DNA from 4 places in the Paenibacillus terreus genome. Region 4 is predicted to be linked to each of the others. Evidence: riboswitches for the same ligand, from Rfam matches in the RefSeq annotation. Region 4 holds a riboswitch; each other region holds the start of a gene.
What was found. Region 4 has a riboswitch for cyclic di-AMP ahead of ACE5KN_RS04490 (hypothetical protein). Riboswitches for the same ligand answer to the same signal wherever they lie in the genome.
Positions count from the first base shown of each region.

Region 1: it holds a riboswitch for cyclic di-AMP, as region 4 does, so the genes downstream of both, ACE5KN_RS30605 (C40 family peptidase) here and ACE5KN_RS04490 (hypothetical protein) in region 4, are expected to answer to the same signal.
Region 2: it holds a riboswitch for cyclic di-AMP, as region 4 does, so the genes downstream of both, ACE5KN_RS30185 (resuscitation-promoting factor) here and ACE5KN_RS04490 (hypothetical protein) in region 4, are expected to answer to the same signal.
Region 3: it holds a riboswitch for cyclic di-AMP, as region 4 does, so the genes downstream of both, ACE5KN_RS19420 (TrkH family potassium uptake protein) here and ACE5KN_RS04490 (hypothetical protein) in region 4, are expected to answer to the same signal.

Region 1 covers NZ_JBHIRX010000032.1:19,844-27,688, reverse strand. Annotated here, with positions in the region: gene ACE5KN_RS30625 (DNA-3-methyladenine glycosylase) at 1-665, shown strand, start outside; gene ACE5KN_RS30620 (YwhD family protein) at 765-1,271, opposite strand; gene ACE5KN_RS30615 (M1 family metallopeptidase) at 1,653-3,617, shown strand; gene ACE5KN_RS30610 (hypothetical protein) at 3,631-4,461, shown strand; cyclic di-AMP (ydaO/yuaA leader) riboswitch at 4,739-4,877, shown strand; gene ACE5KN_RS30605 (C40 family peptidase) at 4,884-5,360, shown strand; gene ACE5KN_RS30600 (GNAT family N-acetyltransferase) at 5,573-6,103, shown strand; gene ACE5KN_RS30595 (4a-hydroxytetrahydrobiopterin dehydratase) at 6,168-6,467, opposite strand; gene ACE5KN_RS30590 (hypothetical protein) at 6,581-6,874, opposite strand; gene motA (flagellar motor stator protein MotA) at 7,087-7,845, shown strand, end outside.
Region 2 covers NZ_JBHIRX010000030.1:43,105-50,949, reverse strand. Annotated here, with positions in the region: gene rsmI (16S rRNA (cytidine(1402)-2'-O)-methyltransferase) at 1-292, shown strand, start outside; gene ACE5KN_RS30200 (AbrB/MazE/SpoVT family DNA-binding domain-containing protein) at 423-677, opposite strand; gene ACE5KN_RS30195 (HD domain-containing protein) at 1,004-2,284, shown strand; gene ACE5KN_RS30190 (TatD family hydrolase) at 2,399-3,190, shown strand; cyclic di-AMP (ydaO/yuaA leader) riboswitch at 3,377-3,635, shown strand; gene ACE5KN_RS30185 (resuscitation-promoting factor) at 3,917-5,056, shown strand; gene rnmV (ribonuclease M5) at 5,184-5,729, shown strand; gene rsmA (16S rRNA (adenine(1518)-N(6)/adenine(1519)-N(6))-dimethyltransferase RsmA) at 5,735-6,619, shown strand; gene yabG (sporulation peptidase YabG) at 6,706-7,596, shown strand.
Region 3 covers NZ_JBHIRX010000011.1:72,648-80,492, reverse strand. Annotated here, with positions in the region: gene ACE5KN_RS19445 (DnaD domain protein) at 1-354, shown strand, start outside; gene dnaI (primosomal protein DnaI) at 383-1,336, shown strand; gene trxA (thioredoxin) at 1,467-1,784, shown strand; gene uvrC (excinuclease ABC subunit UvrC) at 2,099-4,090, shown strand; gene ACE5KN_RS19425 (CPBP family intramembrane glutamic endopeptidase) at 4,059-5,753, opposite strand; cyclic di-AMP (ydaO/yuaA leader) riboswitch at 5,979-6,124, shown strand; gene ACE5KN_RS19420 (TrkH family potassium uptake protein) at 6,233-7,576, shown strand; gene ACE5KN_RS19415 (potassium channel family protein) at 7,595-7,845, shown strand, end outside.
Region 4 covers NZ_JBHIRX010000002.1:58,424-66,268, reverse strand. Annotated here, with positions in the region: gene ACE5KN_RS04505 (DEAD/DEAH box helicase family protein) at 1-1,428, opposite strand, end outside; gene ACE5KN_RS04500 (ABC transporter ATP-binding protein) at 1,695-3,506, opposite strand; gene ACE5KN_RS04495 (ABC transporter ATP-binding protein) at 3,487-5,229, opposite strand; gene ACE5KN_RS04490 (hypothetical protein) at 5,328-5,744, opposite strand; cyclic di-AMP (ydaO/yuaA leader) riboswitch at 5,872-6,066, opposite strand; gene ACE5KN_RS04485 (GNAT family N-acetyltransferase) at 6,489-6,929, shown strand; gene ACE5KN_RS04480 (rhamnogalacturonan lyase) at 7,052-7,845, opposite strand, start outside.

The DNA.
Region 1 (7,845 bases), on a different contig from region 4:
GGACCGGCGGGAGGCATGCCCTTCTTGCCCCCAGCTTATACGCCATGACTGCGCTGGAGGCCGGTCCGCTCCTGCTCGGACAGACGCTCGTGCGGGTGACGGAGGACGGGGAAATCCGCTGCCGGATCATTGAAACGGAGAGCTACGGCGGCGCGGAAGACAAAGGGAGCCACGCTTATGGGAACCGCAGAACCGCCCGTACAGAGACGATGTTCCAGCCGGGAGGCTGCGCTTATGTGTATCTTATTTACGGCATGTACCACTGTCTGAACGTTGTAACAGGCCTGGCAGATGATCCGCAGGCTGTCTTGATCCGTGCCGTCGAGCCGCTTACGGACAGAGATGCCGCCCTGATGGCAAGCTACAAAGGCGGAGCGCCGAAGCGGCCATACGAGTTGAGCGGCGGGCCCGGCAGGCTGTGCAAGGCGCTGCGCATCGATAAGAGCCTGAACGGCGTTCCGCTGAACCAGCCGTCCGGACCCCTGTGGCTGGAAGCCGCACCGCCATCCGCGCCGGACTTCGGGATTATGCACGGCCCGCGCATTAACATCGATTATGCCGGGGAGTATGCTAGCAAGCCCTGGCGCTTCGTCATCGAGAACCACGCTTACAATTCCGCCAAGAAAGCGCCCCTGGAATGGTACTGCAGGTATGGAGAGCTGTAGGAGTACGAACGGAGGAATAGTTCGTTCCCGAACGTCTCAGAACACAAAAAGAGAAGTCCCAGGTCAATAGATCTTCCGGGACTCCTCTCTAATATTGCTTTAGCCTTCGAGCGCCTGCTTCAACTCATCTGGAGATGCGTTCCACCATTCTTCATTATGCGAAATCAGCAGCTTCTTCAGCGCAGCTTTCTCTTCACTGCCCAGCTCATCCAGCATAAATCTGCGCTTCAGCGCGTAATCCATCCGGTTCACGTGATCGGCAAGAATTTTCCACCCACGCTTGGCCTCTTCATCAATCAGCATCTCACAGGCCGTCGCGCCGCCGTAGAATCGGCTGTCCGCCGTCCGGTCCACCGCCACCCACACGACCCACACCTGACGGCCATTCGGCACGTCCTCCTTGTTAGGGGAAAATTTGATCCCGCGCTCCACCTTGCTCTTCGCATGCATGGCTCCGACATCAATCTTCGCTTCGCCGCGGTCGATGATCACCGGGGACATGTTGTTCAGGTCGATGGAGCCGGCTCCAAAACCTTTATGTTTGCTTTTGCTGCTTACAATATTCAAAGCGATTTGCTTCTTGCCGTCCGGCTGGTTCTGATTCATAACCTATTCCTCCATATCATTGTCGGCCATTCAACGTCTACAAGTACGAGTTCAAAAAGTCAGGTTTTCAGCACCGAAGCTTATGCTTCCGGAGTGCGTTTTTTTCAAAACGCTTGAGTTGAATGAAGATAGGGACTGAGGAGCGGAGCGTACTTGGGGTACGTGAGCACCTGAAATGTTTCCGTAGGAAACATGCATCGGAAGCATTCGCTCAGTGCCCGGCTGAATTCAAGATTCGATGTCGAGTACGCTTCCTGACTTCCTTCGTGATCAAAAGATGACTTTTTGAACAACCTCTACAAATTATTTTAACTAATAATCCCCCGAAAGCAAACATATACATGCTGTAGATGCTTGTCAACGGGAGGTATCCAAAACAATATGAAGCTACAGCGCGGCAAAACCTTTCTCTGTCTGCTGCTTGTTCTTTCCATCCTGTCCGGGGGATCTGCTGTGTCTGCCCGTCAGTCACCTGCTGCGGCTGCGCCGGAACAGGCCAAGCCCCCAGTTTCCTCCTCCATGCCCCAGACTTCTGCCCTGCCTTCACAATCCAGGGCTGAGGTCCTGAGCAATCGTGTCGTGGAGTACCACATCGATGCGTCTTTGGAAGAGGGGGCAATTCTGCAGGGAAAGGAAACGATCACCTGGAAGCATCCCGGACGGAAACCCGTCAATGAGCTTTATTTTCATATGTATCCGAATGCCTTCGCTTCGCCGGAAACAACCTTTATGAAGGAAACAGGCGGCAAGCTGCGCAATGATACGATGCCCGCCAACGGCTACGGCTCAATCACACTAAAGGATCTAAAGACAGAGGACGGGCTTCCCCTGATGCACCGTATCCAGTATGTTCAGCCCGACGACGGCAATACGGCGGACCAGACGCTGATGAAGGTCAGGCTCCCGAGACCCGTAAAAGGAGGGGAGAGCATCACCCTGTATATGAGCTTTGAAGTGAAGCTTCCCAAAGTCTTTGCGCGGATGGGGTATGCGGGTGATTTCGTGATGGCCGGGCAATGGTTTCCGAAGATCAGCGTATATGAACCCGCCGGACGGCGGGGCCGCGCGGAAGAGGGATGGAATCTGCACCAGTACCACGGCAATTCCGAGTTTTATGCCGATTTCGGAATTTACAGCGTACGCATTCAGGTGCCCGATTCCTATATCGTAGCTGCCACCGGTTTTCCTACACGGGCTCCGGTCAGCAAAGGCGGACGCAAAATTTATCAGTACTATGCCGATGATGTGCACGATTTTGCCTGGGCTGCCTCGCCCGATTTTGTCACCTATGAAGAGCCCTTCTCCACCGCGCAGGTGCCGGGCGTCAAGATCAAATTGTACATGGACTCCTCTCATAAAGAGCTGAAAGCCCGGTATATGTATGCAGCCAAAGCCGCACTGTCCAACTTCAGCAAGTGGTACGGGCCCTACCCCTACTCCACCTTGTCCATCGTCGTTCCTCCGCAAAACGCCAACGGTGCCGGCGGGATGGAGTATCCGACACTGGTTACGGCTTTCGGTGCGGACGATGCCGCACCGGGATATAACCTGGAGCGAACCGTAGTGCATGAAATCGCCCATCAATACTTTTACGGCATCGTGGCCAGCAATGAGTTCGAAGAACCGTGGCTTGACGAAGGATTTGCCTCCTATGCGGAGGATAAATTAATGGAACAGGAATACGGTCTCATCCCGAACACACCCTTGCAGTCTGGACAGGTCTATGCTCCTGAGCCGCTGACCCGCGAAGCATGGAAATACAGCTCGCCCAGCCACTATGCGCAAAATGCCTACTTGCGCGGCAAACTGGTGCTGCTTGGCATGGAACAGCAGCTGGGAAGCGCCAAAATGGAGGCTCTGCTTCGTTCCTATGTGCGGAAATACCGCTTCAAGCATCCATCCACTCAGGATTTCCAGCGAGTCACGGAGAAATTGACGGGCAAGTCCTGGTCCCAATATTTCAATCAGTATGTATACGGCAGTCAGATGGCCGATTTCGCAGTGGACAACATTCAGGTTCGCAAGCTGGAGAATGGAATGTACGAGTCTGTCGTTACCGTTTCCAAAAAGGGTGGCGACGTGCCGGCAGTGCCTGTACAAATTACGTTCGAGGATAAAAGCAGCGTGCAGAAAACGTGGGACGGCAAGCAGCAAAAGGTAACCTACCGTATTCAAAGCCGGTCCCCCGCTGCCTCGGTGGTCATTGATCCTCTTCATACGATCCCTCTGGAGAACAACCACCTGAATAACACACTGCTGGCCAAGCTGCCGGAGAAAACCGAAACACGCTGGCTTCTGGGGATGACCAGGCTGGCTGAAGCTTTGATTGGAAGTCTGTCATGGTGAGGTGTCCGAGGTGATGAATTCTGTAAAAGAGGGTTGGACGCTCGTCCGCTTGCACTTTTTTATCGTAATTCTGCTGTTTATCTACCGTCTTGTCTGGGGAGTATTCAACTATAAATACACGGAATCGGGGATTGTGCCCCTGCTGCTGCGTTATCCGGGAAGCGGGCAGAGCGAGCTCAACCAGACCTTATTCTGGATGGAGAGCCAAATTGCATTGGTGCAAAATTCTTCCGTCCATCTGTATTTCTGGGTTCTGCTTGCGGTCATCTTGCTGCGCATGCTGTTGACCCCTTTGGTCCGCGTAGGTGTGTATTACAGCCTGCACATGAAGAAAGAGCTAGGACGGCGTTCCTTTCTCACCGGCATCCGGCTGTTCTGGCGTTCGTCCCTTTTATATTACACGGTTGAAATCTGCCTTCTGCTGCTTCCCGGATACTGGATTATACCGCGTCTGCTGCAGACTCTGTCCGGTTTAATGAACGAGCCGCTCATGGCCGCCGCCCGTCTTCTCCCCTACATCGCTTTATGGGGCATTTTGGCCTGGCTCATCCGTCAATGCGTGATGTACATGCAGTTCGGAACGATCAGCGGGAGGGGCGCCTGGTTCTCGCTCGCCTGCTGCATGCGGCGAATTCTGCCCGGTATCGGAATATCCGCACTGCTCGGAGCGTCCGTATTCGTCCTGCTCTCTATCTTTACCGCTTCGGCCTGGCTGTGGACAGGACTGCTTGCACTCATTCTGCATCAGACCTATCATTTTATTTCTTCACTTTTTACAATATGGCATACGTCCGCACAGTATCATTTATGGAATACGGCTTGTGATTCGTTCACCAAGGAGTAAAATGATGCCAACCCCTGCATTTCAAGCGAACAAAAAATATAGTGAATTCTCAAAAGTATAGGTTTGTTTAATCTCACTTAACATAGTGCTTTCGATATTTTTTGTCTCTGCTTGCTGCAGAGGCTATTTTTTTGCAGTTTTTTGCTATGAAACATTTGCCAAACTATGCTTCCTTTGTTACAATAGTCGCAGTGAACTGATAGTAACAACTTTGTAATTATTGTTGTAACCTTTTTAGACAAACCATTCAGGATTATTCATACGCTTCAAGGTGCATATCTAAGTGAAGCCGAATTCCCGGCACCTGGGAAGCGGGGGAACCAGTTTTGGGTGAATTGATCTCGCAACAGAGGGATCATAGGGGAGCCTTCTACCGAACCCTTAAGCTAACCTCGCAGGCATTGGAAGGGGTTTGTATTTTTTTGAAGAAGAAGCTAACTATCGCACTCATGAGTGCAGCAATCGCCTTCTCGGCCTTTTCGTTCGGCGCAGGAAGCGTATATGCGGACTCTAAAATGGACCAGATCATTCAGGATGCCAAAGGCACTTCTTATAGAGCAGGCGGCACAACGTTGAGCGGATTTGACTGTTCCGGATTTACAAGTTATGTATTTGAGAAGCTTGGAATCGATCTTCCACGCCAATCCTCCTCTCAATTCGATATGGGAACCTCCGTTTCGCGGGATGAAATGCGACCTGGCGATCTGGTATTCTTTAACACCAACGGAAGAGGAGTTTCACATGTAGGGATTTTTGTAGGCGACGGCAAGTTTGCCCATTCCTCCTCATCGCGCGGTGTCACCGTCAGTTCCTTGAATGAAAGTTACTACGCCAACCGGTATCTTGGTGCCAAACGTGTCATGAGCACATCCACTTACGAATCCGTTGCCCTTGATTAGAAATCATTACATCATTCATACGAACTTCAATAGCAGCTTCGATTCCGACCGGAATTGAGGCTGTTTTTTTAGATTTCAGTAAGTATAAACACTTTGGCATAAGCCTCCTGAAATCGAAAAAACTATCGGTAGATGCGGTCTGTCATCTGTGAATGTACATCGATAGACGTTTTTTTGTTGCCAAACAGGTTTAACTAAAGGGGGGAAAGAACATGTCCGCCGGATCAGCAAGCTATCAGGTCGTTCCGATGAGTGAAAAGCAGGCGGCTGCCATATGCGAGTGGAAATATGAACCACCTTACGACATCTACGGCTGGCTCCCTTGGGAGCAAATGAAGGCTCTTGATATCGAATTCGCCAACACGGAGCTGCGGAGCTCCCAATATGTCGCCGTATTGAATGAGTCAGGGGATCTATGCGGATTTGCCCAGTATTTCCCTATGGAAGGGGTGACCCGCCTTGGTCTCGGAATGCGCCCTGAACTCTGCGGTCATGGACATGGCGCGGAGTTTGTGAGGGCTATCGCCGAGGAAGCCAGGCGCCGTACACCACACAATGAGATCGACCTCGAAGTCCTCGTCTGGAACAAACGGGCCATCAGAGCCTACCGGTCGGCAGGCTTTCGGATTACCGATACCTACGAGCGGCAAACTCCCGAAGGGATGAAACCTTTTCATTGCATGGTCTACAATCATGGTGAAGATACACACAATATACCAAACGCCCCGGAATCAGAGTCTTAACTCTAAACCAGGGCGTTTCTCCATTAAAACGCTTATTTGCTTAAGTTTATTTGGTGTTGCAGGGCTAATCCTCCGAACGCATTCGTTCGAACGCTTCATTGTACTGCTGCGCTTCTTTTATATCCACTGCTGTGATCCCGCCTTCATCCCATGAGGTAAGACGCAGTGTGACCGTCTTGTAATCAATGGTAATAAACGGATGGTGATTGAATGCTTCCGAAATACCAGCTACCTCATCCACGAATGCAATTCCTCTCATAAAGCTGGAAAAGACATATTTTCGGACAATCCAGCGTCCCTCTTCAAGCTCCCAGCCCTCTAGCTTCTCCAGATGAGCCTCTATTTCCTCTAATGTAAAAGGCATTGTAATTCCTACTCCTCTCCGTTATACGGAAGCCGTTCCTGATGTCTTTAGGGTCAGTGCCTATATCGTGTTTCATATTACCATGGCTTCGGCGAGAAATCCATATGGTTATGTTACACGAGAGACACGAAGGTCAACTCCTCTTCGCCGATCAGAACATCGATCCGGTAGTGATTCCGGTCATGAATGACGACCCCGCTGCCGACCGGAATAACAGGTTCTTCCCCAAGCGCATAAAAGAGATCCTCAGCCAGCGCCTCCTGAACCTCAGCGCGTTCCTCGCCGCCCAGACGCGCCCATTCGTCCGCTTCCATTTCAAAAAAAAGGTAGCTGTCCGGAATACGCCCTACTGCATCCGTCAGCTCCTTAAGAATATGCTCATATTCCCTTCCATGCTTAACTCCCATGCGAACCCCGCTCCTCATTCCAGATTTGGAATCATGTTCTCAAAATTGTCATTAATCAGAGTTGTCTTCATTATACCGTGAAATCGCCCTTAAAAAAAAAGGGGCTTTTGTCGATAAATATGGTAATCCGTTTCACTAAAATGCATTGGAGGGCAAGGATGTCCTCCAGCCGAACCGGGTGTTCTACCAATTTCTCATGGATGAGGTGTACAATGCAAATTTCAACTATTATAGGACTTGCGCTCGGGCTTATATCCCTGGTTGTCGGCATGATCCTCAAAGGGGCGCCTGTCGTCAATTTAGTCAATAACCCCGCCGCTTACATGATTATCTTTGTGGGTACAGCCGCCAGTGTGTTCATGGCCTTCCCGATGTCAGACATGAAAAGAGTGCCCAAGCTTTTCAAAATTATTTTCACTGAGCAGAAGCTGCCTGACCGTCAGCAATTGATCACTACTTTTATGGAGTGGGCCTCCATCACCCGTCGTGAAGGTCTTCTGGCCCTTGAACCCAAGGTGGAAGAGATCGACGACGCCTTTCTGCGCAGCGGAATGCGGATGATCATTGACGGCAATGATCAGGAATTCGTGCGGGATGTTCTGATGGAAGATATCAATGCCACGGAAGAGAGGCACCGGTCCGGTGCGCAAATCTTTTCCCAGGCCGGTATGTATGCTCCGACACTTGGGGTGCTCGGGGCGGTCGTCGGTCTGATTGCGGCTCTTGCCGATCTCAGTGACATGGAGAAGCTCTCCCACGCCATCGCCGCTGCCTTCATCGCGACACTGCTGGGTATCTTTACGGGTTATGTATTATGGCACCCCATGTCGAATAAATTGAAACGTCTCTCCAAGAGAGAAGTTGATATCAAGCTGATGATGGTGGAAGGCCTGCTGTCCATTCAATCGGGCGTATCTACCATAGCTATCAGTCAAAAGCTGTCCGTATTCCTCACTCCTACAGAGCGGGCT
Region 2 (7,845 bases), on a different contig from region 4:
AGAGCTTACAAAACTTCATGAGGAATGGGTGAGAGGGACTGCCGGGGATTGTCTGGCCTGGCTGGAGGAGCATCCGCCTCTGGGGGAATACTGTTTGGTTGTTGAAGGAAAGAGCGCACAGGAAGAAGCTGAGGAGAAACAAGCATGGTGGAAAGAGCTAACACTGCAGGAGCATGTACAGCATTATGAGTCTGAGGGAATCAACAGGAAAGAGGCCATGAAACGAACGGCCGCAGATCGCTCCCTTTCAAAAAGGGATGTGTATAATGCACTGCTGTCTTCCGGGGAATAAATGAATTTTAGCTATATTATATGCAAAAAAGAACCTTCCGACGGCAGGGATCAACCGCGGAAGGCAGCAAGGAGATATGAAAAGGTTAGAATTAACAGTTGTTTGTTGTTTTTATTATATACTATAAATCTTATTTTGTCACAGGTGTTGGGATTTCGGAAATACATTCGTTGCAAACAATTTTGCCTTTGAAATAAGTAACATTTTCAGCATTGCCGCAGAAGATGCACGCAGGCTCGTATTTTTTGAGCATAATACGCTCGCCGTCAACGTAAATTTCCAGAGCGTCCTTCTCACCGATGCCCAGTGTACGGCGCAGCTCGATTGGAATAACAACACGTCCAAGCTCATCAACTTTTCTTACAATACCAGTAGATTTCATCATAATAAATCAGGCTCCTCTCGCCATATAAAAAATTTCAATTGTCATCATTCGACATAATTTTCTGTTTTCTGATTTTAACTATACCAACGATTCCCAAATCAGTCAACCTAAAAGTTAGGCATGAAACCTAAATTTTCAAAATCAAACCTGCTAATATGACTAGAAATCAACAATTAATATCATTAAATGAGTTTAAATGAATTTGTCGATTTGGAAATCAAAATCAGCATAAATACGACGTAATTCGACATTTATGTCGAATTGTATGTGATCCAGTCCGCTTTACATATACAATATTTTGAAGGAGCTGAGGCCAAATGAATTTCATGCAGCAGCCGCTTACGGAAGAGAAGGTATTTAAAGATCCGGTCCACAATTACATTCATGTTCAGGATGTTGTCATCTGGCGGTTAATTAATACTCCCGAATTTCAAAGGCTGCGCCGTATTCGCCAGCTGGGAACTTCCTATTTGACCTTTCATGGAGCTGAACACAGTCGTTTCTCCCATTCTCTGGGTGTATACGAGATTACGCGGCGCATTATTTCCCAATTTGAACGCGGTGAGTATTCAGACTGGCCCAAGGAAGAAAAACTGGTCACCCTGTGTGCCGCGCTGCTGCATGATGTAGGGCATGGGCCGTTCTCCCATTCCATTGAAGAAGCTTTCGGCATGAATCATGAGGATTGGACCTGCCGCATCATTTTGGGGGACACGGAGATCAATACAGTCCTCCGCCAGGTGGAACCCGGGTTTCCGGAGAAGGTTGCAGCCGTGATCTCAAAAACCTACGACAAACCGATTGTAGTCAACCTCGTAACGAGTCCGCTTGATGCGGACAGAATGGATTATCTGCTGCGGGATGCTTACCAGACTGGCGTAAATTACGGTACCATCGACCTTGACCGCATTCTGCGCTTGCTCCGCCCTCATAAGGGCCGGATTGTCGTCAAGGATTCAGGAATGCATGCCGTGGAGGACTACCTGATGTCCCGCTACCAGATGTACTGGCAAATTTATTTTCATCCGGTAACCCGCAGCTCGGAAATCATACTGCGGCTAATTTTCCGGAGGGCCAAGGAACTTATGGACCAGGGCTATACGTTCGGATTTCTGCTTGATCCTCTTCCGGATTTAATCCGTGGCGATCTGACAGTCAGCCAGTACCTGCTGCTGGATGAATCCCTGATACAAACCGTATTCAATCTATGGAAGAAAGAAGAGGACCCTGTCCTGAGCGACCTGTGCTCGCGTTTTATAGATCGTAGACTATATAAATATGTACAAATTGATTCCATGGATATGGGCATGATTGATGAATTGCGGAACGCTCTGGCGAAGGCCGGGCTGCACCCTGAATATGACCTGGAAATTGATTTTCCGACAGACCTTCCTTATGATGTATTCCGGAAGGACGGATCGACAGAGAACCAGATTTTGCTGCTTGATCGGGAGGGCGGTATACGCGAAATTTCCGAAGTATCGGATATTGTCCGCTCGATCAGCGGTATTCACCGGGGGAAATACCATCTGTATTACCCGCAGAATAAATTGGAGCAAATCAGGGATACTCTGCCGCCGGATGTTCAGAAGTTGTTTGTAAAATAATCTTCAAGTCATTTGTTTTAGCCTTAAGCATCATGATATAAAAGGTTGCAAAAATAGAAAATTGCCAAAGAAAGAAATTAATCTAAATTAAATCCAATTAAGGAGGAACAATCCTTGGAATTATTTGATACACACACTCATCTAGATTCGCCACAATTTAATGAAGACAGAGAGCAGATCATATCAAATGCCGTCGAAGCGGGAGTTACGCGAATGATCAATGTCGGTTTTAATAGAGAGACTATTCCCAGTACAATGAAGCTTGCCGAAACGTATGATTTTATTTATGCGGCTGTCGGATGGCATCCTGTGGATGCCATCACCATGCAGGATGGAGATTTGGAATGGATTGCATCGCTTTGCGAGCATGAGAAGGTCGTGGCCATTGGAGAAATTGGGTTGGATTACCATTGGGATACTTCTCCAAAGGATGTTCAGCAGCGAGTATTGCGCCAACAAATCGGACTTGCCCGGGAACTGGGAATGCCTATTGTCATTCACAATCGGGATGCGCACGAGGATATCGTGAAAATTTTGCGTGAGGAGAAAGCGCATGAGGTTGGAGGAGTAATGCATTCGTTCTCCGGCAGCTGGGAAATTGCTAAATTATGTCTGAATATGGGATTTCATTTGTCGTTTGGCGGACCGATTACGTTCAAAAATGCGCGTCAGCCGAAAGAGGTTTTGGCGCAGGTGCCGATGGACCGTTTATTGATTGAGACCGATTCCCCTTACTTGACACCACACCCCTTCAGAGGCAAACGAAATGAGTCGGCTTATGTGAAATTGGTGGCTGAAGCGGCTGCCCAAATTAAGGGAATTTCCGTGGAGGAATTGGCGGCTGTCACGACCCAAAATGGGCTGGAACGATTTTACATCAAGAGGAAACGTGAGATAAACCGTTAAAAAAGTAAGACAGACGGAGTTAATCATAAAAATGTTTCAGGAAAACGGCGATTATTACAATATTTTAACCGATTATTTAGAGAAAAACACTTGAAACCTGCTTTACAACATGCATATAAACAGGATATCATCGTTTCAGTGAATTATTGAGGCCGTGTAAAGGGGCAAATCAATAGTTCATTTCATGGACCAGTCTCGCTTAGTCTCCGTCATGGAGAACGGGGGAACCGATATGATGGCAGGCCGAAAGGGAGCTGCAGCGGAAGCTTACAGACATAGACACGCCGCTGTGCGCTGTTCCTTTGCTGACATCATAGTTCGATTTCTTTTCTGGGTCTTAGGGGTGAATGTGAAGGCAGCCGCCATGAGCGGGTGACTGGAACTAGGGCGACTCTCTACGTCCGAACCCGACAGCTAACCCCGTAAGCGTATCAAGAGAGAAGCTGCCTCGTGCATGGATTTTCCGCGTAATCATTGACGGAAGCCGCGAAAGAGCTCTCTTAACTCTTTCCTGGCTTTTTTAGTTTATGAATATGGGAGAACTTGCCCACATACTGTTACATAACGAAGTTATGAACCAGTAAAGGGGGGCGCCATGCTGCGAAGACGGGAACATGATGCAGGGCAGGCTGCAGTCAGGCTTGTCTTGTAGAAAATCTGGTATAGTCGCGTCAATTTCAATCATGCATTACTCTAGACGGCGAGGCTATGAAGGAGGACGGAGAAGTGGGAATTTTCCAGCAAGGGGATGCCCATGAGTCACGCTCATCCAGCATGTCTTACGCGTTGCGATGGAAGCATGAAAAATTGCGCCACGCATCACTGGTCGCTATTTTTCTAATCGCACTAACAATCATGATCTCTATTCTGGTGTACACACAGACAAAGAAGCAAGTGGTTCTGGTCATCGATGGCCAGACAAGAGCGGTGGAAACCCGCGGAGAAAGTTTGCAGGATGTTCTGGAGGAGCATTCCATTACACTGGCACCCCATGACAAGATTTCCATGTCGGTGAACGGAGCTATCCAGGATGGCGACCGTGTAGTCATTAAACGGGCTACCCAAGTGAATGTATCCGCAGGTTATGAAACCAAGAAGCTGTACACCACCGAAAATACAGTAAAAGACGCTGTTCAAACCTTAGGCTATAATTTGTCACCTGAAGATAAGGTTTCCCCTTCGCTCGACACCAAAGTCTCTTCTAACATGGATATAAAAATCGTCCGTGTAACGAAGCAGCAGGTTCAGCAAAAGGCCGAAATCCCTCACAGAGTCGTCAAGACGGCTGATCCAAGCTTGTACAAGGGAGATAACCGTGTTCTGGTGAGCGGTAAAGACGGGGTCATGATTCAGAATATCGAGAAGGTGTATCATGACGGGAAACTGGTTTCAAAGCGCATGGTCAGCAAAGAGGTCGGTACGAAGCGTGTTGATAAGGTTATTGCAGTAGGCACAAAGAAGAAGCCTGTTGTACTCGCGGCATCAACCGGGCCTTCCGATTCCGCAAGCACGGCCAGCGCCAATACGACTAGCCGGGCAGGAATAGAATTTAAGTATACAAAAGTGTTAAACGATGTATCCATGACAGCTTACTCCGCACAGGAACCTGGCATTGGCACCCGGACATCCTCCGGTACGCGCGTAACCGAAGGCCGGACCATTGCTGTGGATCCCGACGTGATTCCAATCGGCTGGTGGGTATATATTGAAGGCCTCGGCTTCCGCCGTGCGGAGGATACTGGCGGCGCCATCAAAGGCAATAAAATCGATGTGTATTATGAGAGTTTAAACAAAGCGTTGAACTTTGGCCGTAAAAGCGGGATGACGGTATATGTCATCGGGCCGGTCAAGCCGGAATTGAATTAACCATCGGCAGATTGAAGGTTGTATTTCAATCGATGATTAGGATAGTATTAAGATCATAAAGATGCCATGCTAAGAAGAGGATGATCATCCTCTTCTTATTTTTTGTTCAGGAAGGAAGAAAGAAGCAATGATCAAGGAAGTCATCGTCGTGGAAGGCCGTGATGATACGGTTGCCGTTAAAAGGGCGGTTGAAGCCGACACCATTGAAACCGGCGGCTCTGCCATCAATGCCATGACCATTCGCAAAATTGCCATGGCCCAGAAGCGGCGCGGTGTCATTATACTGACCGATCCCGATCATGCCGGGGAACGGATACGGAAGATTATCGCCTCCAAGGTGCCGGGCTGTAAGCAGGCCTTTATTCCGGAGGCGGAAGCGACCCGAAAAGGGGATATCGGGGTGGAGAATGCTTCCCCGGAAGCAATCCGCCATGCGCTCGCCAGGGTTCACACGACGGTGGAGGGTGCCAGCCCCCTGATCGATTGGGAAGACCTTATCGACGCAGGCCTGATCACGCATCCAAGGGCAGCCTCCCGCCGGATGGCTTTGGGTAATATACTGGGCATCGGTTACTGCAACGGGAAGCAGCTTCACAAGCGTCTGACGATGTTCCAGATCAGCCGCGAGGAATTCGCGGAAGCATTACAGCAAATTGAAAATGAAGGATTGTGATGGGCATGAAGGGGTTTGAAGATATTGCGACTCCCCGCCGGACCAAGGAGATCATTCAACGGCACGGTTTTTCGTTTAAGAAGAGCCTGGGCCAGAATTTTCTGATTGATCAGAATATACTGCAAAAAATCGTAGATGCCGCCGGTCTGGATGAGACGAAGGGAGCGCTTGAAATCGGTCCGGGGATTGGAGCGCTGACGGAGCGGCTGGCCCGTTCCGCCAAATGCGTAACGGCTGTGGAGATCGATCAGCGGCTATTACCCATTCTGGACGAAGTTTTGGCCCCGTACGACCGCGTGCGTGTGCGTCATGGGGATGTGCTGAAGCTGGACCTTAAAGAGGTGTTTGAAGAGGACTTTGCGGATGTGGACAAGGTTAGTGTGGTGGCCAATCTGCCTTATTACGTTACAACTCCCATCCTGATGAAGCTGCTGGAGGACAAGCTGCCTCTGGAGAATATCGTCGTCATGATTCAAAAGGAGGTGGCTGAGCGAATGGCCGCTTCCCCGGGCTCCAAGGATTATGGCAGCTTGAGCATAGCGGTGCAGTATTACAGTGAGCCGGAGCTGGTATGTATTGTGCCGCACACGGTATTCATTCCGCAGCCCAATGTGGAATCGGCAGTCATCCGCCTGCGTGTAAGACCGGAGCCGCCGGTCCTTGTGCCTGACGAGAAGCATTTTTTCGAGGTCGTGCATGCTGCCTTTGCCCAGAGACGCAAAACGATTGCCAATAACCTGAAGAGCCGCTTCTTCACAAAAGAGAATAAGGACGCGTTAGAGCCGCTGCTGCAGTCTGCAGGCATTGAACCCTCCAGAAGGGGAGAGACGCTCAGTATCGGGGAATTCGCGCGTCTGAGCACGCTGCTGCTGGAAGCAGGCTATAGATAACCACCGACCCCGCCCCGCCTGATTTCAGACGACCGGAACCAAAGCGGGGTATTGCCCATACGATGGAGCAGGGGTGATACACATTGATGATCATTGGAGACTTGGTCGTTCGTAAATCGTACGGCGGGGACGTGACGTTCCGCGTAGAGGAAGTCTGGCGCAATAATGCCGTTATTAAAGGGACAGAGTTCCGGCTGCTGGCAGACTCTCCTATGAGCGATCTGGTCAAAGTGCCGGCCGATCCGATGAACGGCATAACCAAGCAGGCGCAAATTAAAGCTCACCAATCCCTCTCTTCCCTGAAGCAGGAACGGCTGCAGCAGGCGGAGCGGGGGCATGAGCTGCTGAGCCAAAGTCAGACTGCGAATGCATCCTATTTTGAAATGCCCGGCAAGGTACTCCATTTGGACGGGGATGCCAATTATCTGCATAAAAGCATGAGGCTGTATGAGCAGCTCAGGGTTCCGGCCGAGGGGTATCATGTGCATGAGTCCGCCATGGCGGACGCTCTGCTGAAGCTGCTGCCGCGCTCGCGCCCCGATATTGTCGTCATCACCGGGCATGACGGTGTGCTCAAAAAGCGTCAGCCTTATGATTTGTACAGTCTGTCCAGCTATAAAAATTCACAGAACTTCGTATCCGCCATTCAGGTGGCAAGACAGTACGACAGGAATCTGGACTCGCTTACGATTGTAGCAGGGGCATGCCAATCCCATTTTGAGGCGCTGCTCCGGGCAGGAGCGAATTTTGCCAGCTCCCCGGGCCGTATCCTGATCCATGCCTTGGATCCGGTATACGTTGCGGCCAAGGCTTCCTTTACATCGATAAAGGACACGGTCAATATGGGGGATATATTTAACCATACGATCAGTGGAAGCCAGGGAGTGGGGGGAGTGGAGACGCGGGGAAGCTACCGGATGGGACTGCCGCGCCTGGAAAACCTGTCGACATTGAAGGTGACTCCTTCCGCAATATAAGTGCGAGTTCAAAAAGTCAGGTTTTCAGCACCGAAGCCTATGCTTCCGAAGTGCGTTTTTTCCTCTATAAGATGTATAGGGCTTGAAACCGGCATGTGCCGCACCCCTGCTTGCAGGGGCTTTTTTGTGTATTATTTTTCAAAAAAAATTAAATTGACAATACATTTTGTCTGCTGTTATAATTAATTCCTTTGGTTTGACAATGACCGCCAAATCCATTATAATGGGCTAGGAAAGAGGTGGTCGTTA
Region 3 (7,845 bases), on a different contig from region 4:
TACAAGCTGCCCGGCGAGGTCATTAATGTGCTGATTCATTATCTGGTCACCCTGCTTACGACGGGCAATGAGCAGCGGATTAACCGCAATTTTGTGGAAGCAATCGCCTCCAATATGCTGCTGAAGCAGGTTCATACCTATGAGAAGGCGGTTGAATATATACGTGATCAAGCCAAGGTAAAAGGCAAGCAGACCGCCGGGGCTGCCCGCACTCGCGCGTATAAGGGAACATCGGGCAAACCGGCGATCCCCGTCATCCAGAATCAATCCGCAGGAGATACGGTATCGGAGGAAGAACTGGAGGAAGCCCTCCGCATGGCGGAACAGCTGCAGGCCGGACGGAAAAACAGTTAATGCAATAGATTAGAAAGGAAGATAGGTCATGGAATCGATGGGAGACTTGCTGCAGCAGATGCAGAGTCCCTCCTTCCGTCAGCGCTCCCGCAGCATTGCCGACCAGGTGATGAACGATCCGCTGGTTATGGAATTCCGCGCCGAGCACCCGGAACTGGAGGAGGAACTGCTGCGGCTTAACATGAGCCGGCTTTACCAGTATGCACGGGACCGCCGCAACTGCAGCCGGTGTCCGGGACTGGAACAGTGTCCGAATGATTTTCAAGGGCACTACTGCAAGCTTGCGGTTGAACAGATCAACGGACAAACGCAAATAGTGGATTCACGTACGCCGTGCGGTCTTCAGCTTGCGCATGAACATGAGCAGCAGGTTAAGCAGCGGATTCGCAGCTTTTATATTGACGAACGGGCACTGCGTGAAGGATATGATGCGGTGGAGATTGCCCGCAAGGATCCGCAGCGTGCTGCGGCAGTGACCCAGGTATTCCGTTATATTGCGGAAACGAAGGATAATGGGCTGCAAACGAGGGGCTTATATCTTGAGGGATCCTTTGGCACCGGGAAGACATACCTGATGGGATATATGCTGAATGAACTGGCTGCGGCGGGGTATAATGGAGTCATCGTCTATATGCCGGATTTTGTCGAGGACTTGAAATCGATGATCCAGGACGGACAGAAGCTGAAGGAAACAACGGAGCTTCTGAAAAATTGCGACCTGCTTGTGTTTGACGATATCGGGGCGGAAAATCTGAGTCCCTGGGTCAGGGACCATGTGCTGGGCTCCATCCTGAATTACCGTATGAACCGCAAGCCTACTTTGTACACCTCCAATTATTCGCTGCAGGATCTGGAGCGGCACTTGAGCTTTACGAGCCGGGACGGGGAGGAGCTGTACAAAGGGCAGCGCCTGATGGACCGGATTCGTCCTTTTGTGGATGTGGTTCCGGTGAAGGGTAAGAACCAGCGCGGCTCGCAGTAACCTTTGGAATACATTGATTGATATTTTTATTTCTATCGAAACAATTGTGTGCTATAATGTGTGAAGTGTCTTATCCGACACAACAGGTTATAATATACTTATACGACTTTTCCATAAGGAGGAATTTGCAATGGCTATTGTGAACGTGTCCGATCAGTCTTTCAATACAGAAGTTGAAGGTCAAGGAACAGTTCTTGTTGATTTCTGGGCTCCATGGTGCGGGCCTTGCAAAATGCTTGCTCCAATTCTGGAAGAACTGTCCACAGAAGTTGGCGACGACCTGAAGATCGCTAAAGTCAATGTGGATGAAAATCCGGAGTCCGCTTCCCGTTTCGGCGTGATGAGCATTCCTACCCTGATCGTTTTCAAAGACGGCCAGCCCGTTGACAAGGTTGTAGGTCTGAACTCCAAAGAAGCGCTGAAAAACATGATCAGCAAGCATCAGTAACAGCACCCGCATCCGGGGTCGGCATCGACCTCCGGTCGTCAGGGTCTGATGAATGCCCCCGGTGTTAGCCGGGGGTATTTTTTCGTATTATATAATAGAGGTAGTTCAAAAAGTCATCTTTTGATCACGAAGGAAATCAGGAGGCGGACTCGACATCGATTCTTGAATTCAGCCGGGACTTCCGGTGCTCACGTACCCCAAGTACGCTCCGCTCCTCAGTCCCTAGCTTCATCCAACCTTCTCGGTGCTGAAAACCTGACTTTTTGAACACGCACTAATAGAACAAGACCATCATGGGAGGAGAGACCGGGAGAATGGAATCCTATGCGGATGCCCTGCGGGAGCAGGAGAAGGCGCTGGAGAACATCAATAACAAACTGGCGCTGCTTCCGGACTCATCGGGCTGTTACCTGATGAAGAACCGGGAGGGCACCATCATTTATGTAGGCAAGGCCAAGGTATTAAAAAACCGGGTCCGCTCCTATTTCCGGGGCAGCCATAACGGCAAGACCCAGCGCCTTGTCTCCGAGATTCGCGATTTTGAATACATTGTAACCGCCAGTAACATGGAAGCCCTTATTCTTGAGTGCAATCTGATCAAGAAATATCAGCCGCGCTACAATGTGCTGCTGAAGGATGATAAAACATTTCCTTACCTCAAAATAACGAATGAACCGCATCCGCGCCTGGAGGTTACGCGGCGGGTGCTTAAAGATAAAGCGAAATATTTCGGGCCCTATCCCAATGCTTATGCGGCCCATCAGACGAAGAAGCTGCTGGACCGGATGTATCCCTTGCGCAAATGCGGAGCCATGCCCAAGGAGGTATGCCTGTATTATCACATGCATCAATGCCTCGGTCCGTGTGAATATGAAGTGAGCCAGGAGACGTACCAGCAAATCAGAGACGAAATCAGCTCGTTTCTCAGCGGCGGGCATGAGGAGATCAAGAAGGAACTGCAGCGCAAAATGCAGGAAGCGGCGGAGGAACTATACTTTGAACGGGCAAAGGAGCTGCGGGATCAGATCATCAGTATCGAAGCGCTTATGGAAAAGCAGAAGATTACGACCGCAGATACAAAGGACCGAGACGTGTTCGGCTTTGCCGTGGACAAAGGCTGGATGTGTGTGCAGATCCTGTACGTCCGCAAGGGCAAAATGATCGAACGCCATATGTCGACCTTCCCGTTTTATGGCGAGCCTTATAATGATTTTATCTCTTACGTGACCCAGTACTACAGCGACAATCCGGCGCTGCCGCAGGAAATTTTGCTGCCTGACGCGCCGTCCGCGGAGGAAGCTGCCTCCGGGGAAGAGCAGAGTGTGACAGGAGCAGAGTTGCAGCATGCTGATCAAGCAGCCGAATCGGCCGCTTCCTATACAACGGGTGAGAGCAAGCTGGCAGAGGCAGAGGAAGACCCGCAGCCATTGGCAGGCGGCGGGCTGGAGGACCCTCATACGGCGGCAGCCGCGCTGCAGCAATGGCTTGAGGTCAAAGTGCTGCTTCCGCAGCGTGGGCTGAAGCGCCAGATGGTCAGCATGGCAACAGAGAATGCACGGGTCGCGCTGGATGAGAAGTTCCGCCTGATCGCCAGAGATGAGGAAAGAACGTCCAAGGCGGCGGATAATTTGGGACGCGCCATCGGCCTGGAGAGCCTTCACCGTGTGGAGGCGTTTGATAACTCCAACATTCAGGGGGCCAACCCGGTATCTGCGATGGTTGTGTTTATCGATGGCAAGCCGGCCAAGAAGGAATACCGCAAGTACAAAATCCGCTCTGTACAGGGACCGGATGATTATGAAACGATGCGTGAAGTCATCCGCCGCCGTTATGAACGGGTGCTGAAGGAAAATCTGGAGATGCCCGATCTGATTGTGGTGGACGGGGGACGCGGCCAGATTTCGGCAGCGGTGGATGTGCTGCAGAACGAGCTGGGCCTGTTCATCCCGGTATGCGGCCTCGTCAAGGATGCCAAGCACAAAACGTCCCAGCTGCTGGTCGGCGATCCGCCGGAGACGGTGGCGTTGCCGCGCAACAGCGAGGAATTTTACCTGCTGCAGCGCATTCAGGAGGAGGTTCACCGTTTTGCCATCACCTTCCACAGAGAACAGCGCGGCAAATCCATGGTGACCTCAAGACTTGATGCAATTCCGGGCATTGGGGAAAAACGGCGTAAAATGCTGCTTAAGCATTTTGGCTCCATCAAAAAAATAAAAGAGGCCAGCGTTGAAGATTTCCGGCCTCTCTCCATTGGCGACAAGCTCGCCAGACAAATTATAACTGCCCTTCAGGATGAGGAGTCGTAATATACGGCTTCTCGTTTTTTTTAGGGTTAAAGAGGTACACCACGTAGCCGACAACAGCCGGCAGCACCATTCCGATGGCCCCTACGGCGATGTTGACGGGATCTCCCATCGACATCAGGCTGATTCCCATCAGAATGCTGTCGAATACGACATGACTGAACATTGCAGTAATAAAGCCGTATCTAAGGAAAATAAAGCTGAAAATCAGGCCAAGAAACAGAAGCTCGATCGGACGGGTAATGACAGGGTAAATCGGATACAGGGTATGCCCGAACGCCCAGATCAGCGAGCTGATGGCGCTTGCGGCCAGCGTGCTGCGCACGATCTTTCTCAGCATCGGGATGCCGAACAGCCTGTAAAGCGCCTCTTCCCCGATCCCCGCCATCCATGCCATGATCGGCAGCAGCCAGGCATAGGCCATATTATACGGCGACTGTGTCTCATCTATGGTAGACCAGCTGCCGATCAGCAGGTTGAGAATAACGAAGATGACGGACTGAACTCCCAGCAGGATGAAAGCCCACAGATATCCGGTGCCCATGCTGCGCAGCACATAAACTCCGTATCCGGGCTCTTTGGCCCGCGGCCACGGATTGAGACCAGCCTTTTTCCAAAGCCCGTTGCCTCCTACAAAGGAAAAATAAATGATAACCCCCATCATCAGATTAAAGATAATTTGCAGACCGATGCCGAAGATCAGAGCGTCCCTGTTGGCGGATTGAGCCTGCAAATAAGGCATCATGTTGAACAGAGTCAGCACCGAAATGGCAAAATAAATGAAGCTCAGCATAATACCGCGGGTAAATGAGGTATGACGCCGGGTCAAACTGCTGTATACCACGGCAAGCACGCCTAGCACAAAGGAAAACAGCATGTAGCCGATATAATACAGAAGGTTTGCAAGCTTTGTCTGCTGATCCACATATTCTGTTTGGGAAGGAGGCACAGCAAAGGAGGACGCTAGAGAGCGGACGCCCCCGTTTTCAAACGTCAGCCTGATCTGCAGCACGGCATCCCCGATCTTGCTTCCTTCATCCGAATAGGTGAGCCCTGGTTTGTCTTCGCGGCTTTCCACAGTCAGATTTTCCGTGTTATATCCCATCTGCTTCAGTATGGGCGCTGCCAATGCCTCTTTATCTGCAAGAGACAGGCCCGCTTCGTATGACCGCAGCAGCCCGCTTCGGGTTTCCCCTTCAGGAAGAGCTTCGGTGCTGTTATAAAATCCGTCGCTCATTTGAATAATAAAACCGGCAGGTTTTCCCGTCTGCAGCCCCACATCAACCATCACGGTACGATCCTGAGCCGGATCGGGCAGGCTGACCCGGTAAAATTCATAAGGAAATTTGCCGCTCCACACCCGGTTGTATTCGGGAAGCAGCTGCTCCCTGGAAAGGTAACCGTACAGCTCGGATTGTGCTTCATAGGCCGGGGCCGGAATTTCTTCCGCTGAGCTTTTATAACCCAAAACGGACTTGGCAAAAGCTTCAGCGCTCTCTATTGCCTGCTGTTTGCTGATTACCTCCCCTGGCTGATTCTGGTTTAAGGATGCAAGCACCGGCAGCAGCACCTGCAGCAGCAGAAACACGGCGAGGCCGACGATGCCCAGGATGCTCAGCTTTTTGAAATCAGCGGTTAATTTAACCGGTATTCCTATGGGATTCATCTAATACCTCCTTCATCTGAACCATTTAAAGATAACATAGTGTTCTGTTGACCGCCATCGCTTCATGAACGTGTGTAAATACGATGAAAAAGATGAAAGAATACAATAATGTAGGATTCATTGCAGCAGGACAGCATCTTTTGCACTGAATTGGCGTTATTTGAGTCTTTTTCATGAAAAGCCTCTTTTGTGATGTACAAGGAGAAGGTTTATAATTTGTTTGCAATTGCATAAATGCCGAATTTCGTTACGAAAACGGGGGAACCATTAAATTGGGGTGAATTTCGCACCTGGTCATGGCCGGGTCCGAATAGGACAATTCTGCAGTCCGAATCCGTCAGCTAACCTCGTAGGCTGCAGCAGGAACCTGGTCAGGCACTCGGTTTTCCGGTGTCTTTTTTTATGATTATGGAGCGGTCTATCTTTTGTGAGGTACATCGATGGACGTTTTTTTTATTGACTTTTTCTAGAGGTGTAGAATGATAATTCCAAAACTGAAGTGGCTGCATTTATCCCCACCGCGCATTCTTGTGTGCGGCTTTGCCCTTATTATTTTGCTCGGAGCGGGACTGCTTATGCTGCCCATCTCCAATACATCGGGGGTGCCGCTGCCGTTTATTGACGCCTTGTTCACCGCGACGTCGGCCACTTGTGTGACCGGTCTGGTCGTTGTGGATACTGGCACGCATTTTACCGTATTCGGCCAGATCGTCATCGCGCTGTTAATCCAGATCGGGGGGCTTGGCTTTATGACCATGGCCACCTTGGTGGCTCTCGTGTTCAAGCGCAGAATTTCACTGAAGGAAAGGCTCATTCTCCAGGAAGCGATGAATCAGACCTCCATGGAGGGCATCGTCTCACTGATCCGCAAGGTGCTGCTGTACTCGCTCATTATAGAAGCGGTGTGCGCCGTGGTGTTCGCGGCACGCTGGTCTTTTGACATGCCCGTGGGCAGAGCCATTTACTTCGGGGTGTGGCATGCCATTTCGATGTTTAACAATGCAGGCTTCGACCTGTTCGGTGAATTCCGCAGCCTGACATTGTACGTGAACGACCCGGTTGTCAACTTTACGGCCATGTTCTTGATTGTTACCGGCGGTATCGGTTTTGTGGTCATGTCGGATCTGGTGGAGTACCGCAAGAAAAGAAAGCTGTCCCTGCATACCAAAGTTGTGCTTACGATGACAGCAGTGCTTATTGTTACCGGCGCCTTGGTTATTATCGTCTTCGAATTCACCAATCCAAGGACGCTCGGCAGCCTGCCGTGGTCAGGCAAAGTTCTGGCTTCGCTTTTTCAGTCCGTTACGCCGCGCACGGCGGGCGCCAATACGCTGGATATCGCCGGACTCCGCCAGGCTACGCAGTTTTTCATTATTATACTGATGTTTATCGGTGCTTCTCCAGGCTCAACTGGCGGCGGTATTAAAACGACGACTTTTACGATTCTTGCAGGAGCCGTAGTGTCCATGGTGCGCGGAAGGGAAGATATCGTGATTTACCGTTACCGGCTGGCGCAGGAGCGTATTCTGAAGGCACTTACGATTACGATGCTAGCCCTTTTTCTGGTGATTACCGTTACGATGATTCTTACCACCACCGAGGATCATCATTTCTTGATGATTCTGTTTGAAACGACCTCCGCATTCGGAACGGTCGGGCTTTCGATGGGACTGACGCCGGACTTGACGGTGATCGGCAAAATATTGATCAGCTTCACGATGTTCGCGGGCAGGCTTGGACCGATCACGCTCGCATACGCTCTGGGAAAAAAGCAGGACAAAGAGCTTTACCGGCACCCGGAAGGCAAAATGATTATAGGATAAGGGAGTTACAGATCAGCAATGAAGACTCAGCAGTTCGTGATTATCGGTTTGGGACGTTTTGGCTCCAGCCTGGGATTGCAGCTTATGGAAATGGGATGTGAGGTGCTCGGCATCGACAGAGATGAAGATGTCGTGGAGGAAATGAGCGAGCATCTGACTCATGCGGTGGCCGGTGACGCAACCGATGAGCAGCTGCTCCGTTCCATTGGGGTCCGCAATATGGATTGCGGCATCGTGGCCATCGGAGATGATATCCAGATGAGCATTCT
Region 4 (7,845 bases):
TATATATTTATGGCTCCAGCTCAGGAGATGTTTGCTCATCGCCGGACGCCTCAGCAGACTTTGCCATATATCCGCCCATGCCTGCTGAAGCTGCTCACCGTCCAAAGTATTCCCCTGCAGCAGCGGATGGCCCTCTTCCAATGTGTCCTGGCCGATTGTGAACAGCCAGCCCCGCATTTTTTCCCGATATGCAGCATCCGTTTCCATGATCGTTGCAGACACGTGGGTATTCATTACATGCTTGATATTGGCCTTCTCCCACATTTGGTCACGCCGCTCATACACAAGCTGCCGGTGGGTATGCACAATCCGTTCCTTTTCCATAACATACAGCCATTCCTCTTCCAAGCGTGCTCCATCAGGCTGCAATATCAGCTTGCGCCGTTCTTCGGCAGTCCCCGGCTGTCCGATTATTTCCCGGCTGAGCGTCTTTTCTCCGTGGGAATCCCTTTTCACCAAACATTTCAAACCCGCTGTTCTCAGACTTTCCGCGGAACCGGACGTCGGCTGCCCATCCGTTCCGCTGGCTTTGAAGGAAGCCTTCTCCCGGCGATATCTGATGACTTCCTCCGCTACGGACCTTTTCCTCAAATCTGAAGCAGGCAAAATAACCGTGTCCAGACCATACGCTTTCCGTAAAAGGACATCTTTTCCGGTAACCCGGTCGATCATCCCTGCAATGCTCTCGTACTGCTGCATGTAATGATGCACCGTTATTTCGGCATGTGCGCCTGCGGCTGTCTGCCCCGCCGCTCCGCTCTGCTCCGAAAGAGTGATCGGGGTCAAAAGATGATGAACCAGCACCTGCTCTGCGTTGTCAATGACCGTGCAGGCGTTGAACGTCTGCATACGCTCAGCGGCATTCATGGTCAGATGATCGTGCAAATAATCTGCTGCAAACTCTCTGAAATCACCAAAGGTTATATCCGTGAGATAAGCCTGCTGCTTCTGTTCAATCGAAGCGCCTGCAAGATTGCAGCCCGCAGTGAGACCAAGCAGGGTGTACACCGGATATAACACATTATAATCCCTCCAGGAGGACTGATTGTCCGTTGACATCATATGCACCCCGCGTCCCTGCAGGGCACGCCATGCGCATGTCAGTACCGAGGCGAGCAGTCTTTCTTCGCTGGATGCCATTTGAATAATTTTCCCCTCGGTCATCCACCAGCCTGCCGTCATCTGAAGCTCATGCAGTTCAAGTCCCGTTACCCGTTTGACCGCTTCCTTCGCTGCAGCAAACACCCTGTATTTTTGCTGAACGTTGCCTGGCCCTGCCTCTATGCTTCGTCCGGCGAAATTCATTTGTTTTTTCAATTCACCGTCTTTTACAAATCTGAGCTGTCGATGCAATGAAGTGATCTGGATCAGGTGATGATCCATGGAATCCGGATGACTTTCGGCTGTCTGCTGCCTCCGTTCACTCATCTCAATCATTCCTTTGGATGTAATAATGTCTTTTTTACATTTCAAAGTAACATGCAGTTCTGAACGGATTCTGAACAAATCTTTAGAAACTGAAATACTCAAAAACAGAGGGCAGCAGCAATTCTTTGTTAAGCGAATAAGTGCAGCAAACAAGGCCGTGCAAAAATTTGACGGCCTGAAAATTCATACACCGGCTGAATTCAAGATTCGATGTCGAGTCTGCTTCCTGACTTCCTTCGTGATCAAAAGATGACTTTTTGAACAACCTATTTAACCAGACTGGCGTAGAAGCCATCCTTGGTCAGCAGCTCTTCGTGGGAGCCCTGCTCAAGCAGCCTTCCATCCTTGAGCACCAGAATACGGTCCGCCCGGTGAATGGTGTTCAGTCGGTGAGCAATGACAAAACTTGTACGCCCTTTCATCAGCCTGTTCAGCCCCTCCTGAATTTTAACCTCAGTGACCGTATCAATGCTGCTGGTCGCTTCGTCGAGGATCAGGATCGCCGGGTCTGCAAGCATGGCGCGGGCAATCGCGAGCAATTGCTTCTGCCCCTGGCTGATGCCGCTGCCCCCCGTTTCGAGCTTCTTATCATAACCGTCCGGCAAACGCATGATAAAGGAGTGGGCATTGGCTAGTTTGGCTGCCGTTTCCACCTCCTCATCGGTGGCATTCAGCCTGCCGTAGCGGATATTTTCACGGATCGTGCCCGCAAACAGAAAGGTATCCTGCAGCACGAAGGCCATATGGGATCTGAGACTCTCACGCCGGATGGTTGTGATATCCCTTCCGTCCATCGTTATGATTCCCGAGGAGGGATTGTAAAATCTGGACAGCAGCTGAATCAGCGTCGTTTTGCCTGCGCCGGTCGGGCCAACCAGGGCAATCGTTTCTCCGGGGTGTGCCGTGAAGGTGATCTCTGTCAGCGTATTTCCGTCTTCCTCATACGAGAACGAGACGTTACGAAAGCAAACCTCGCCCTCAAGCCGGTCGAGCGATGCGGATGCGCCCTCATCCCCGGCTTCCTCATTCTCATCCAATACCTCAAAGACCCGTTCGGCTCCGGCAATAGCAGACAACAGCGTGTTCCACTGGTTGGCTAAATCGTTCAGCGGACGGGTGAACTGGCGCGCATATTCCACAAAAATAATAATGACACCCACGGTAATGGAGCCGCGGATGGCCAAAATGCCGCCAAAGCCCGCAACTATGGCAAAGCTCAGGTTGTTCAGTCCGTTCATCAGCTTTGGAATAAAGCCGGATATTGTCTGAGCCCAGAAGCCTGCAAGCCGGATGCTGTCATTACGGGTGCTGAATTCACCAATTACCCGCTGCTCCTGGGAAAAGGCCTTAACAATACGCTGCCCGGACAGCGTTTCCTCGATAAAGCCGTTCAGCTCCCCCAATCTCCGCTGCCTTTCCTTAAAGAGCGGCCCCGTCCTGCGTGTAATCCAGCGCATGCCAAGAGCCATCAGCGGCACAACCGTAAAAGTCAGCAGCGTTAGCACTGGGCTTAGGGACAGCATCACAATCACCGTTCCCGCGAGCGTCAGCACGCTGGAGAAAATTTGGATGGCCGAGCTGTTCAGCGTGGAGCTGACGTTCTCAATGTCGTTGGTCAAGCGGCTCATAATTTCTCCCTGCTGGCGCTTGCCGAAGAACGGGATCGGCAGCCTGTGCAGGTGAGCAAACAAATCGAGGCGCATCCGGTACACCGTCTCCTGCGCCACCTCGATCATCCAGATATTTTGCAGCCAGACGGTCAGTGAGTACAGGGCATACACGACAGCCAATCCGGCCAGGAACCAGATCCATGTCCGGTTTAGCCCTCCTTCCAGATAATGATCTATGGCCACGCCCACGAGATAAGGCCCCAGCAGCGCCAGACCGGAACTGAGCAAGACCATCAGCAGAACAAGCGCCAATTTGAATTTGCGGCGGGCAAGGTAATGCCATACCCGCTGTAATGTGCCGGACCAGTTCTTCGCTTTGGCCGCAGGTTTCCGGCCGCCACGGGCGCCTGGCTGCTGAGCCGATGCAGGCCTTGGATACCGGAATGGTTCAGTGAATGCCTTGAGCATGCTGAAGTGCCTCCTCTCCGAATTGGGACTGATAAATACGCCGGTATAATTCTGAACCGGAAAGCAATTCCTCATGTGTTCCCTTCGCAATGAGGCGGCCTTCATCCAGCAGTAGAATCAGGTCCGCAGAGATCGTCGAGTTGATTTTCTGTGTAATCAGGAACGTCGTGCACGAGAGAGCCTCCAATTCGGCCAGCAAAGCCGCTTCGGTCTTCACGTCAAGCGCGCTGGTGCTGTCGTCCAGTATCAGAATGGACGGCTTGCGTACGAGCGCACGGGCAATGGAGAGCCGCTGCTTCTGCCCCCCGGACAGATTGATCCCACGCTGGCCCAGAACCGTATCGTAACCATTCGGCAGGCCTTCGATCGTCTCATGAAGCTGCGCCTGCCGTGCCGCTGCACGGATATCGTCCAGCGTGGCACGCTCATCCCCCCAGGCGATATTTTCACGGATCGTTCCCGAGAACAGTATCACCTCCTGCGGCACGTAACCAGTGGCATCCCTTAGCTGCCTCACATCAAGCTGCTTCGCGTCCGTGCCATCGATCAATACGACACCTTCCGTCTCCTCATACAGCCTGGGTATGAGCTGAACGAGCGAAGACTTGCCCGAACCGGTCGCCCCCATGATTGCCACCCGCTCGCCCGGACGCACCCGGAATGAAATATCCGCCAGAACCGGGGCGCTGCCGTCCGGGTAACGGAACCCAACGTTGCGAAACTCCACCTGTCCTTGAACAGGCTTCCTCTCGCACGTGCCTTCCACATATTTCAACATGTTGTCTGTCGCTGCAAGCAGTTCACCGATTCGCTGCGCCGATGCTCCCGCACGGGAATAGGTAACCACAATCCAGGACAGGGCCGACAAGGCGCCGATCGTCCTCAGCGCATAATTGACAACTGCAACAACTTCGCCGACTGAGACCTCTCCAGTGGCAATATCCGCCCTTCCGTTCCACAGCACCGCTATGATGGCCAGGTTCATCAGCAGCAAAATAAACGGCATCGTCGTTTCCGTCAACCGCAGCGCACGAACGGTGCCCTTCATCAATTCTCCGCTAAGACGGGAGAAACGCCCGATTTCATGCCCCATGCGCACAAATACCCGAATCAGCCGGATCGCGGTCAGATTTTCCTGAATAGAGCCGTTTACGCTGTCCAGCCGGCGCTGTACGCTGCGGAACAAAGCCGAGGCTTTCTTCATTACAAGGTAAAGAAACACCAGCAGCACAGGAACGGTAACTGTCAGAAGCCCCCCTAGTTTGACGTTAACCACGAGCGACATGATGACACTGCCCAGAACAAGCAGCGGCACACGGGACATAAAGCGCAAGCTCATGAAAATGGTATCCTGGAGCTGCGATACATCGCCAGTAAGGCGGGTAATCAGCGACGAGGCCGCGAACCGGCTGAACAGCGCATAAGAAAAAGACTGTACCGTCACATAAAGCCTGCTCCGCAAATCATAAGCAAATCCCTGGCTGGCGTGTGACGCATAAAACGTGCCAATGATCCCGGCGGCAAATGCGACGGCTGCTCCTGCCACAAGAATGCCGCCCCACAGCCAGACAGTCTGCAGATTGCCCGTCCGAATGCCATCATCGATGATTCTGGAAATGATCCACGGCTGAAGCAGTTCAACCGACAGCTCCACCAGCATCATAAAAATAGCGATAAATGAGGCGAGTCGATACTTCTTCAGAAATACAAATATGAATGCCATATCCCCCTCCGATTAGCACGGTCCGCCGTTCAGCCTGAGCTTTAGCGACTCCCGCCGCTTAGTCTGCATCCTTTAATACGTACATTGTAACAAACATATTACCGGCATCCATCTCTAAGTCCTTTCAAGATAAAGCCGACTTCTCCTGTCTTGGTATAAATCACATGGTCCGCGCCCATCCGCTGGTACACGCCTCTTGGATGCATCAGCTGCCGGGTAATGACATGAATCTCCCGTTCTGTCCATGACCTGCAGATTTGCAGATAGCGGCAGGTAAGATTGAGACTGCTCTCAAATATGAAAATACAGCCTACCGTCATTTTGGGAATGACCCACTTCTCCGTCATGGACGTATCGATCCGAACAATTTGCTCCACCCCCTGCTTCTCAAAATGCTTCTCTTCTGCGGTGCTGTTCGTCAGAACCGCAAAGGGCAAATGGTGATGCTGCAACAGCTTTACAAATTTTCGGCCGTCGTTGTTAGGAGCAACAACGAGAATGGTCTCGGTTTGCATTCAGATCCTCCTCGATATTCGGGCAGCAAAATAAAAAAAGAAGCCAGGGCGTCCAAGTAGCTTCCCGCGGCTTCTCTCCCAAGGTCCATATGCCAATAAAACACGGACTGGATATTAGTCGGTTTGCTGCCTCTCCCTGTACGCTTATGAGGTTAGCTGTCGGATTCGGGCGAGAGAGTCGCCCTACGCGGCCGAGACCTTGGAATCTCCTCCGCGATTCACCCCTGCAAGCCATAACTGTTCCGCCTCTTCTGCCGGAATCAGTCGGCCGCTTTGGTTCCCCCATTTTCCGCTCTGTGCGGAAATTCAGCGATAAAAGCAAAATCATCATATAAAAAAAATCAAATTACGATTTGAATCATACACCCGCCCGGATGATAGTGTAAAGACTTGTTATTCCCGATTCTTTCAAAATTTGCTTTAATCAAAGGCTGTCAAAGCAGCCTGTTGAGGCGCTACTATATCAAAAATGTCAATATCCGCCATAACCATCCGAAAAGACGTTTGCGGAAGGCTTTAGTTATATCTGAAATTCACTACCATCGTAGGTGCAAGTAGTTTAATATTAACGGGAACTCCTCGGTTCAAAGTTCACAAAAAGATGACGAACGAAATTGATGCATCTTCTTGAAGGAGTGATGTGGTATGAGAAATTACAGATGTCAAATTGATGCTATGCCGAAAAAGTCTACCAAGTAGGGGAGCACGTACAGGGTTCTCCTGAATACAAGGAGGAGTCCAGTATTGATTACATTACAAACCATATCCAAGAGTAATTGGGAAGAATGTGCCTATCTTAAACCGAAACCGGAACAAGAAAGGTTTATGGCTGCAAATCTTTATTCGATTGCAGAGGCGCAATTTTTAGAAGGATTTGTAACAAAGGCGATTTACAATGATGATGTAATGATTGGATTTACAATGTATGGACCCGATCCTGAGGATGGGAATTACTGGATTTACCGTTTTATGATTGACGAAAGATTCCAAGGACAAGGCCATGGTTATAAAGCTATGCTGCTGGTTATTGATGAGATAAGAAAAAGCAATAACAGAACTGAGGTTATAATGCTTGGCTACAATCCAGATAATGAAGAAGCCAGAGCGCTATACACAAAATCAGGCTTTAGAGAAGTGGGACCAGCTCCTTGGGGGGAAATACTTGCAAAGTATAGTTTTGAATAACTTATCTGATTGCAATTATGAATATTATGCTGCATGAACTGGTGCCTTGACTGCATTAAACCGCCCTTTACGGGGGCGGTTTATCTTTTGACCGAAAAGTTTCGTAAAATGATAGCTTCACATCACTTCTCATTTTGTCCAATAAACAGCTGAGCATACCGGGTGAGAGTCCATGCAGCCCGCTGCGAAATCTGCTCCTCTTTTTTGTTCCCGCTTATTTGAGAAATGAACTTCTCCATCAAACTTGCAGCCTTGCCTGTATTCCCTTGCTCCAATTGTTTTTGCGCCTGCTTCAGAGTGCTGTTCAGACGGGAAGCGAGGTCGCCTTTTACTTCTTTGGCCGCACGGTACTGTTCAAATACGGATTGCAGACCGTTCAGCGCGGCGGGCGCATGGAAGACAGGAACCGGCACATCCGCCCAATCCGTGTCTGAAGCGAAATAAAAGCTGGTATATGACGGCTGGTTGTAGGCCGTATTTTGCCGTGCTACCCCGGTCCGGTACTGCGGATCATGCATAAGCGTGTACAGCTTGCGGTCCGTTACTTCCGTGCTTAGATAAATCCGGATTGCCGAGCTGTCCGCCTTGCGGACAAACATTTCTTCTCTCCAATCCCCGAAAATATCCGCAACAAGCGATGGTGTGCCTTTGGTATAATTGTTGGTCAAGGTTTCATCGGCTGTCAGCAGAACGCCGCGTTTCCAGTCTTCAATCACCGGCGTGACGTCAATGGCCCCGTTCACAATTTGCGTCGTCATATCCGCGGCCCATTTGATGTTCATATTGGTGCCGGGCATGCTTCCGTTGAGCTGTTCGCCGTCCGCCGTCCACAGGCCGACGGCCCATGTCTCCAGCCCCCTGTGCTCCGGCTCGATATCTCCTACCATGCCGCGTCCCGTATCCTTGCCGGTGTATC